Regions from separate parts of the Lysinibacillus sp. RS10 genome, predicted to be linked through region 1. Evidence: riboswitches for the same ligand, from Rfam matches in the RefSeq annotation. Region 1 holds a riboswitch; each other region holds the start of a gene.

Region 1 (3,262 bases):
AACTTATTGGCTACTCCTGGACTCACAGCTAATTCAAAAATGGATTCCATTTTTTGTTGAACAAGTTTCGGAGTTACCCTCACTGCACTTGTTCCCTTCACCATTGCTAGTGCTGTTGTCGCCAATTCAAGTGATGACTTTTTTTTAGGCTTTGGTTCTGATGTTATGGCTAAACTGGGCTTAATACGATTGGCATTGGGATCTGTCGCAAAATCATTACGAGCCTGACCTGTTTCTTGATTCATTGCCCATGGTTCATTTTCTTCTTTTAGACGTTGATGTGGCCGTAACGGTTGTTTTTCATCGCCGAGTGTATATTTACGCTGATAACCACGTGGCGTAATCATTTTATTGTCATAGAAGAACGTTGATGAATTCCCGATAACAACAGTTGTTAGCATGCCAATATCATGTTCTAGCATTTCTGCTAAAGTCGTCATCGTAATTTCCTGACGTTCACGATACGCACTTTTCACTAGTCCTACCGGTGTATCTGGAGAACGATATTCTAATAAAATTCGTTGTGCCTCTACGATTTGTCTCGTACGACGGCCACTTTTTGGGTTATAAAGAGCAATAACGAAATCAGCCATTGCCGCTGCTTCTACTCGCTTTGCAATTAAATTCCAAGGTGTTAAGTGGTCACTTAAACTAATCGTACAGGCGTCATGCATAATCGGGGCACCTAGTAAACTTGCACATGAATTGATAGCAGAAATACCTGGAACAATCTCTACTTCAACACCCGTTGCTTCCGTCCATCCTAGCTCAATTAAAACTTCATACACTAATCCCGCCATGCCATAAACGCCAGCATCACCGCTCGATATAACCGATACGATACTTCCTGCCTCTGCTTGGCGCACCGCTTCCTGTGCACGAGAAACTTCTTCTGTCATACCAGTACTAACTATTGACTTTGCACTTACTAAATCCTGAATAAGCTCAACATATGTTTTATAGCCTATGATCATATCACTTTGTTGAAGTGCCTCAACAGCACGAGTCGTAATATGTTTAAAATCCCCAGGTCCAAAACCAACTACGAAAATCTTTCCTTTTTGCGCCATTTTGTTACCCCTCTTTCACCTTTTCAATGCCTTTAATGGCTGTTGTTTGTGCTGTACGCTGTAACGAACCTTCACGCAGTGTAAAGACATGCTCATTTTGTAATACTTCATGATTTAAATCTTGTACAAGTGCCCGCGCATGCTCTGTAGTCGGCACACGGTACCAATTCCCCTGAGGATAAGCGATAACAACACATGCATCCTTACATCTACCATTACAGCGTGTCCTAGTCGTATGTATGTCCTGATCAAGCGCTTGCATTTGTATTTCATCACGGATTGCCTGTGTAATTTCCTCTGCATCTTTTTTCATACAGCTACTGCCATTGCAAATAAAAAGATGCGTTTTCATCCCCTCTAAATTCCAAGTTGTCATTGTTGTTCTCCCCTCATTTGCTTTTAGGAAAAAGAAAAAACCTTTACTCTAGACGAAGAGTAAAGGTTTAGTAGAAGCCAAATTAAAACGAATATATACAGGTACTCGCTCTCGCTTCAACTTCTCCCTCCGAAAAGTTTGCATGCATTTATCACAATAAGCAGGTTTCCTGACTTAAGCTTCCTTTTACTTTCGCGCCTTCCTAAGTTTTCACTAGTGGCATTTGCGATTTCATCAGCTATTACAGTAGCGGGGGCTGTATCGGATTTTCACCGATTTCCCTATTATCTCGAAAATATTCAAGCACTTATTGATGTTTTATATGAAATTGTTTAACTTCTTTCAGCAAGTCTCCCACCTGTATAGGTGGTGAGATGAATACGGGTTTTTATTTTTCAGCAAGTGTCCAAACATCCGCTGAAAGAAGTTAAAGCCTCCGGCGGATGTCACGAAATCGGAAAGGAGTTCTTTGTGCAAGCACAAAGCCGATTCCGGACGCAATTATGCCGAGGCATAATTGATTGTGATAGAAAACTGTCTCTATCATATCTTAATTTTTAAAAATTTCAATATTTCTTTCTCAAATTGCGACATTTTTATTAAAAATTCAGAGAAAACACGAAATTTTTATCTGTATTTATCTGAATTTTCGACATTGACCTTTAATTCTAAAATTTTTATAAAAAGTATAGCATATATGTGGAAATTCATGTTACACTTTGTCGTGAAATCTCACAACTTCATTCTTTTTCGGTGCGAAGTGTATACCATTTCGCTTAAAAGGGAAGCCGGTTCAAGTCCGGCGCGGTCCCGCCACTGTACTAGGGAGTTTTATAGATCATGTCACTGTCCAAAGGATGGGAAGGCCTATAAAACGTTGAACTAAAGCCAGGAGACCTGCCGAAAAATATGTGATCGTTTCAACCTACGAGGATAGGTGTGCGGCTTAGCAGATTAAAATTTTATTTGCCTCTTTTAGCTATGCACTTTTCCAAAGTCGGAGAAGTGCTTTTTATTTTCATTCAGAAGAGACTCCATCTCATGGTGGTAGATGTTTACAGATATAGCCAAAACACCTCCTGAATGAAAATAAAGCCTCCGGACGCAATTACGCCAAGGCGAAATTGATATCGTTCGCACGCTACATTCGAAAAATATAATGTTAGGAGGAGAGATTTTGAAATTCTCACGTTGGAAGCTTAGTTATTTCTTGCTGGCATTTTTATTTGTGCCAAATCGTGCATTTGCTATGCATATCATGGAGGGCTTTTTGCCGATTGAATGGGCAATTTTTTGGTGGGTCTTATCGATCCCATTTATTATTTTAGGATTACGCTCTATTCGTAAAACCATTGATGAAAATCCTGAAACAAAAATGATACTAGGTTTATCCGGTGCCTTCGCCTTTGTATTATCAGCCTTAAAAATTCCTTCTGTAACGGGGAGCTGCTCGCATCCGACAGGAGTTGGACTTGGGACTGTTCTTTTTGGACCACTAGCTATGAGTGTGATTGGGACAATCGTTTTATTATTCCAATCTTTACTTTTAGCACATGGTGGGCTTACAACATTAGGGGCAAATGCATTTTCTATGGCAATTGTTGGTCCTATTATTGCTTACTCTGTATTTAAGGGCGCACAAAAAATGGGGCTATCATTTTCAATAGCTGTTTTTTTAGCAGCAATGCTTGGTGACTTAGGTACATATGTTGTTACATCTGTACAATTAGCTCTTGCCTTCCCTTCTGAAGTAGGAGGATTTATGGCATCATTCACAAAATTTGCTGGTATTTTTGCATTAACACAAATTCCGCTC
Region 2 (3,262 bases), 1.7 Mb from region 1:
AGAGTTCTTTCATATATGAAGAAATGGCGTTTACCGTTGCGGAAGTTGCAACGGGCATAGCAAGTTTCCTTACATCACCGTATAACAACAAGAGGCTGGGACAGAACTCGATTATTTTGAAAAATAACGAAAACAGATAATAACTTTTCCGCTTCAATGAGTAGAGTGTTCCTTCCTAAATCAAAAAAATGTTAGACCAATTGCAATCGGTCTAACATTTTTTCTTTTTGTCCCAGCCTCTTATTTTTTATCAATAGCAGATTTTAAATCCTTTAACTATAACTTTTGTTTATGTGTAGCAGCGCCTAGAAACAATATATCCTAATAGAAATAGTATGTTAGCCTAAGTAAACTTTGTACTTGCTGACTAACTACTTTCATAAGAACTTGTTTTTAGAATCTCATAATATTTAATTACTTTTCTAACAGCAGCATAGCTTCCTCTAATGTTGTCATGTTTTTCATCATGGAACATGCTGCGTCCAAAATAGGAAACGCTAAAGCTGCACCAGAGCCTTCGCCCAATCGCATATTCATCTGCAACATCGGTTCAACTCCGAGCATTTCAGCAGCAATTTTAGCACCTGGTTCTTCGGAAGCATGAGAAGGAATGATATAGTCTTTTACTTTTGGTTCGAGTTCGTATGCAATAAGTGCAGCAATAGTAGAAATGAAGCCATCAATCACAACAGGCTTGCGATTTGCAGCTGCAGCGAGTACAACTCCAGCCATAGCACCTATTTCTAAACCACCAACTTTTGCAAGAATGTCAATAGCATCATCACGATTTGGTTTGTTTAATGTAATAGCATTATGAATAACTTCTATTTTATGGTCGATTCCACCTGGCCCAACACCTGCACCGACCCCTGTCACTTCAATCGGATGACACGCACGAAGAACCGATAATATTGCAGCACTCGGTGTTGTATTTCCAATCCCCATTTCACCTGTCCCGAGTACATTCGCCCCTTTTGCTATTTCTTCCGTAGCTACTTCAATTCCTACTTCAATAGATTGAATGGCTTCTTCCCTTGACATGGCAGGACCTTTTGCCATATTGTCCGTTCCATATTTAATTTTTTTTAGGATAACACCAGCATCATGCGGAATATCTTCTTTTACGCCAACGTCTACTGTGACAATTTTAGCATCTGTGATTCTTGCGATAGCACAGACACCAGTTCCACCTCTAGGAAAATTTAATGTTTGAAAGACCGTCACATTTTGTGGATTAGATGTCACCCCTTCATCACAAACACCATGATCTGCGGCACATACAATAATCGCTTTATGATCAATCGCAGGAAATAGTTCTCTTGTAATCCCAGATAGTTGCACAGCAAGGGTTTCTAGTCTTCCCAAACTTCCAGGAGGCTTGCAAAGTGCATCTATGCGTTCTCTTGCCTTCTCCATCATTTTGTGGTCAGTACTTTGAATGTTTTGTATCGTCTGTTGTAATAATTGCATGAAAATTTCCCCTTTCTTTTTTGCCCCATTACTCGAAGATATGATTTAGAGAAAAAAATAAAAAGCCTGTAGTTTATTTCATAACAAATAAACTACAGACTTTTCCATCGTCTATATAATACGAAGCAGTTAGGCAGGTCTCCTGGCTCAATTTCAACATTTCATAGAACCTTCCCAGACTATGCTAGTGGCATTCTCTATGAAACTCTCTTTTACAGTGGTGGGACCGCTAAAGCTTTTCACTTTATTCCCTATTCTCCCGCAATGGGCACCTAATGCTTTTATGCAATTATTTTAAATTTACGATAAAGTGTTTTTTGTGTCAATATATTTGATTAAATGAAAAATTGTTCCAAGGATTCCTTTGCTGGCATTCACTCTTTTGGAGTGAATGCCAGCAAAGGAATCTTTTAACACTTCGAATAACCAAATAAATCTAACGTACGCGAATTCAGGTTCCTGAGGGCTGGCAAATTGAGCCCATGCTGAATCTTCTCCAATAGAAAATTGATTCATAACGCGCCTACTCAACCATAATCCATTTTTTCTAGGTAAATTCCTAATCGTTCACAAGTAACGGATGCAATTAAGTTTCTTCTTTCCTATAAATATAGTAGGGAAAGTAATTTTTTGATGTATGTCTATTGAATAAAAATATGCTGATGACTAACATGAAAAATAACTACATTTCAAACTTAGCCTTCATTTTGCATTTTCCTAATCTCAACAATATTCTTCCAGATCGCCCTATCAACTTTGGCAAAACTACGTATGCTTGGCGTTGTATTTACTTCAAATAATATAGGTTTTCCTTCAAGATTTATTCCAAAATCAATGCCATATTCTCTACAAGGAAAGTGGGATGCTATTACTTCAGCTGCTAAAATTGAATCCTCTTTTAGAGAATCTATTGTTTGATCTTTCTTTGTATTATCCATCATCAAATAACTTGATAATAATTCCTCAATCGATATTGCTTTAGAACCCCGATTTGAATTGACAATCCCATGATCCTCAGTTGCCACCCTTCCGTAAATCCCACCAATTACCCATTTTCCCTTTAGATTTTGAACATGAACACGAATAGATATTGAATTCCCATCAGGGGTTAGACTTTTGACCCCCTCTTGTATAATATAAATTCCGCTTAATCTACCGTGTTTCTCATATGGATGTAGAACTTGGTGGAAATCCTCAATTGCTGCTACACATTTACTTATTTCTTCACCTTGCATGGTAAATCCGTTAAAACAATAGTGTCCATCTTTTCTTTTGTAGACTTTATACATTGCTCTTCCTTGTCCAGTGGTATTATGTTTCACATAAATATACTCATACTTATTTAATAAATAGATTAGGTTTTCTAGACTGTAAAGTGTTGATTCTGGCATGCAGTTAGTTGTTAAAGGATTTTGTTTTAAAAGTAAGCATTGTTCCCATTTTCCAAGTCCGTTTTTCAATAAACTCACCTCATTTAGTTAGATATTTTTATTTCTTTTGTATTGATAGTGTAGTCCTCTCCACTTATGGAGGTTACTGTATTGTATGTAAATAGATTTATCTTGCATAGGTGAGTGAGACTTGGTAACGCGATATCTCATATTTTTCATTTTGAGTCCCATAATTATATTTACTACACTAGAAAAGTAGCATTATGATTGTTCTCAATACACCATTTTTTGATTTCAACATCATTAGTTTCTAATATACCTGCCCTGCTAATCTTTACTTTTAGTCATATGATAATGTCGAGTCACAAGATGGAAGATATCGGAAAAACAACAAAATTTTT
Region 3 (3,262 bases), 2.5 Mb from region 1:
ATGAGCACGTGACACATCAACGGCATTGCCGACTCCAGCTGTAACAGCAACAAATAGGCTACCAAAAGGAGCTTTAAATTCATTTATAGCTACAAGATTTGTCGGAACAGCTGTTAACATAACGACTGTACTGGTAGGTGAAAAATGCTCCTTTTGTAAAAATTCAGCGACCTCTTTCTTTACATCACTAATGACATAATCTATTGGTACAGAGCGATTTAATAAGCAATCATACCAACCAATACCGGGATTATGTACAGCTGAGGAAACCGTTTTTAACGGCAACTCTGATTGAAGCTGAATGTAATGCTCCGTAACAGTGAAATTTTCGTTTTTGATGACAGCACGTTGCTGATGTTCGACTGAGGCTGGCATCATTGTAATTTGAGGCTTTGGAATTTCAGGATGTGCATAAGTTGCTACTCGCGCATGATAGATGTCTTCAATTTGCGAAGCAATTAATACTTCATGTGGCGCTCCAAATGCTCGCATCCTTCCACCTTCCATTAGTAATAATTCATCACAATAAAGGGAAGCTAAATTCATATCATGTAGTACCATAATAACGGTTAAACCGCATTCAATTGCTTCCTTTCGTACCATATCTAAAATTTGACGTTGATGGGCAATATCTAGATGGTTCGTTGGCTCATCTAGCAGTAATATTTCCGCCGTTTGCGCAAGAGCCTGGGCTACAAAAACTCTTTGTTGTTCCCCGCCTGACAAAAATTCCATCGATGTCTGTTCATAGCGTTTCACACCTGTTTGCAGCATTGCATGTTGGATTGCTTGTTCATCTCGTTCAGTCCAACTTGAAAAGAAGCCTGTTTGATGGGGATAACGTCCAAGTGATACCGCCTCACGTACACTGTTTGAAAAGGCATTCGCATGTAATTGTGGTAGCACTGCCATTTTTTTTGCCAATGCACGTGCATTATAAGCGCTAATATTTTTACCGTCTACTACTATAGTGCCTGCAGTTGCTGGCAGTATGCCACTCATTACTTTTAATAGTGTGGATTTCCCACTACCATTCGGTCCTAAAATCCCTAGTACTTTTCCTTTTTCAACGGAAAAACTTATATCCTGAACGATCGGCACATCTTCATAGCCACCAGAAAGATGTTCAACAACAATCATGCCCGTCCCCCCTTGCTTCTACGTTGCTTATAAAAAATATAAGAAAAAACGGGCGCCCCAATAAATGCAGTAATTACGCCAATTGGTAGCTCTCTTGGCATAATAATTGTTCGTGCTATTAAATCACAAATAATGAGCAAAGTTGCCCCATTTAAAAATGATAATGGCAATAAATGACGATGATCTGAACCCCAAAGCATCCGCGTCATATGGGGTACAACTAAGCCAACAAAACCAATCGTACCAGAAACTGCTACAGCTGCTCCTGTCAACATTGACCCGCCTACCAAAATTATATATTTACTACGCTTAACATTAACACCTAAATGTTTCGCGCGTTCCTCTCCATATAACAAAACATTTAACTCGCGTCTTTGTGTCCAAAGCATAATTGAGCCAATGATCACAAACGGAATAATCATTTGAACAAAAGGCCAACCTCGCATCGATACTGAGCCGAGCAACCATCCCATAACTTGTCGTAGCTCCTCACCAGATAATGCAATCATTAAGGAAATTAAGGAACCTAAAAATGAACTAAAGATGATCCCTGTTAAAATAAGAGTCTCCATTTTTAGTGAGCGGTCTACTATTCTAGCAAAGCCCATGACAGCTACCATCGTTAATATTGCACCTATCATACTGAAGATTGGTAATGCATAATGGCCTACTACCGGGATTGATATACTAAAGAAAATCGTCATCACTGCGCCAACTGATGCACCAGAGGAAACACCTAACGTATAAGGATCTGCCAAAGGATTTTTTAGTAAGCCTTGAAAAGCAGCCCCTGCAATGGCAAGAGATGCTCCGACAAGTCCCGCCAACAGGACTCTAGGTAAACGAATTTTCCATAAAATATTGGCAGCTGTCTCATCAGCCGCCTTATTCCACAATACTTCTAGTGGAATATGAACTGAGCCTATCGCTACGCCACACCAGATGCTAATAATTAGAAGCGTAATTGCTGTTACATAGGCTATAATCGTTCTACTCATTTAAAGGCTCTCCCCCTTAGTCTATCTGTGCCTATATTCAACGACTTGTTCTTCTGATTTATCGATACATTTTGGCTTGAAATCGCCTAATATTGAGAATTTATCGACATCCATCTTACAAAACAAATACCCCTCATCAAAAAAGATGAGGGGATCAAATTTGCACAAAAATACGTATACAAAATCCACCACCCTATCCTCGTAGGCCGCAACGTGTTTTCTATAAAGGCAGGTCTCCTGGCTCGTGCTTCATTCGCTTTTTCAAGCCTTCCCGAAATTTTCAGTGGCGCAGATTGAAAAAACTCACACATACAGTGGCGGGACCGCATCGGAATAACACCGATTTCCCTTTTCACTTTACATAAGTAAAGAACCTTTATAATTTTCAGTTGATATAATTATACATGAAAAAAAAAGAGGCTGGGATAAAACTGGACAATACCTTAAAAAGCGCAAGAAATCAATTTTAGAAACGTTGATTTCTCGCGCTTTTCTTATGTGATTTTTTTTAATCTTGCTATAAAAATATACTTTTGTCCCAGCCTCTAATCTATCAGACTATATCTAAAAAATACTGTACCGTTTTCATTGGCTCACCAATTTCTCGCAATGACCATGTACTCTCTAAATAAATATCTGCTAGCTTTTCATATTTACCGCCGAATTTTTGTGCCCATTCGACTGCTACAACACTTTCATATACATGTGCCATTTTTTCTGCAACCTTTTTAGCCTCAAATGTTTTCGTTGCTTCATCCAAACGACTAAATGTTTGCAAAGTCAAGTCTAGTTTTACTAATCGCTCTGCTACAATTTCTACTAATGGACTGTCAGCTAGTTTTTCTAGACGTTCCTCCATGATACGAACAAATAATTCATGTGCATGAAACTTATCTACTAAACGAATGAGCTCCAATGCTAAAATATTGGCAGTCCCTTCCCATACAGTCAGCACCTGTGCATCTCTTAATAAGCGAGGTGTAACAAAATCCTCTATATAGCCATTCCCTCCGTGCAATTCAATTGCTTCACTAGCATAATGTACCGCTTGCTCTGCCGTTTCTTTTTTCATGATAGCAATATACAAGCGATTCATAATGATGTCCTGTTCATTGCCCTGTCCA

Evidence for each region. Region 1 has a riboswitch for cobalamin ahead of ACB089_RS09650 (ferredoxin). Riboswitches for the same ligand answer to the same signal wherever they lie in the genome.
Region 2: it holds a riboswitch for cobalamin, as region 1 does, so the genes downstream of both, cobT (nicotinate-nucleotide--dimethylbenzimidazole phosphoribosyltransferase) here and ACB089_RS09650 (ferredoxin) in region 1, are expected to answer to the same signal.
Region 3: it holds a riboswitch for cobalamin, as region 1 does, so the genes downstream of both, ACB089_RS21995 (FecCD family ABC transporter permease) here and ACB089_RS09650 (ferredoxin) in region 1, are expected to answer to the same signal.

The regions. Positions count from the first base shown of each region.
Region 1 is NZ_CP167122.1:1,886,935-1,890,196, reverse strand. It holds gene cobJ (precorrin-3B C(17)-methyltransferase) at 1-1,070, opposite strand, end outside; gene ACB089_RS09650 (ferredoxin) at 1,075-1,446, opposite strand; cobalamin riboswitch at 1,588-1,772, opposite strand; cobalamin riboswitch at 2,181-2,366, shown strand; gene ACB089_RS09645 (energy-coupling factor ABC transporter permease) at 2,624-3,262, shown strand, end outside.
Region 2 is NZ_CP167122.1:3,636,659-3,639,920, forward strand. It holds gene ACB089_RS18595 (trimeric intracellular cation channel family protein) at 1-60, shown strand, start outside; gene cobT (nicotinate-nucleotide--dimethylbenzimidazole phosphoribosyltransferase) at 415-1,470, opposite strand; cobalamin riboswitch at 1,585-1,761, opposite strand; gene ACB089_RS18605 (hypothetical protein) at 1,771-1,986, opposite strand; gene ACB089_RS18610 (YheC/YheD family protein) at 2,166-2,930, opposite strand; gene ACB089_RS18615 (hypothetical protein) at 3,231-3,262, shown strand, end outside.
Region 3 is NZ_CP167122.1:4,375,116-4,378,377, forward strand. It holds gene ACB089_RS21990 (adenosylcobinamide amidohydrolase) at 1-1,140, opposite strand, end outside; gene ACB089_RS21995 (FecCD family ABC transporter permease) at 1,137-2,138, opposite strand; cobalamin riboswitch at 2,348-2,531, opposite strand; gene ACB089_RS22000 (acyl-CoA dehydrogenase family protein) at 2,692-3,262, opposite strand, start outside.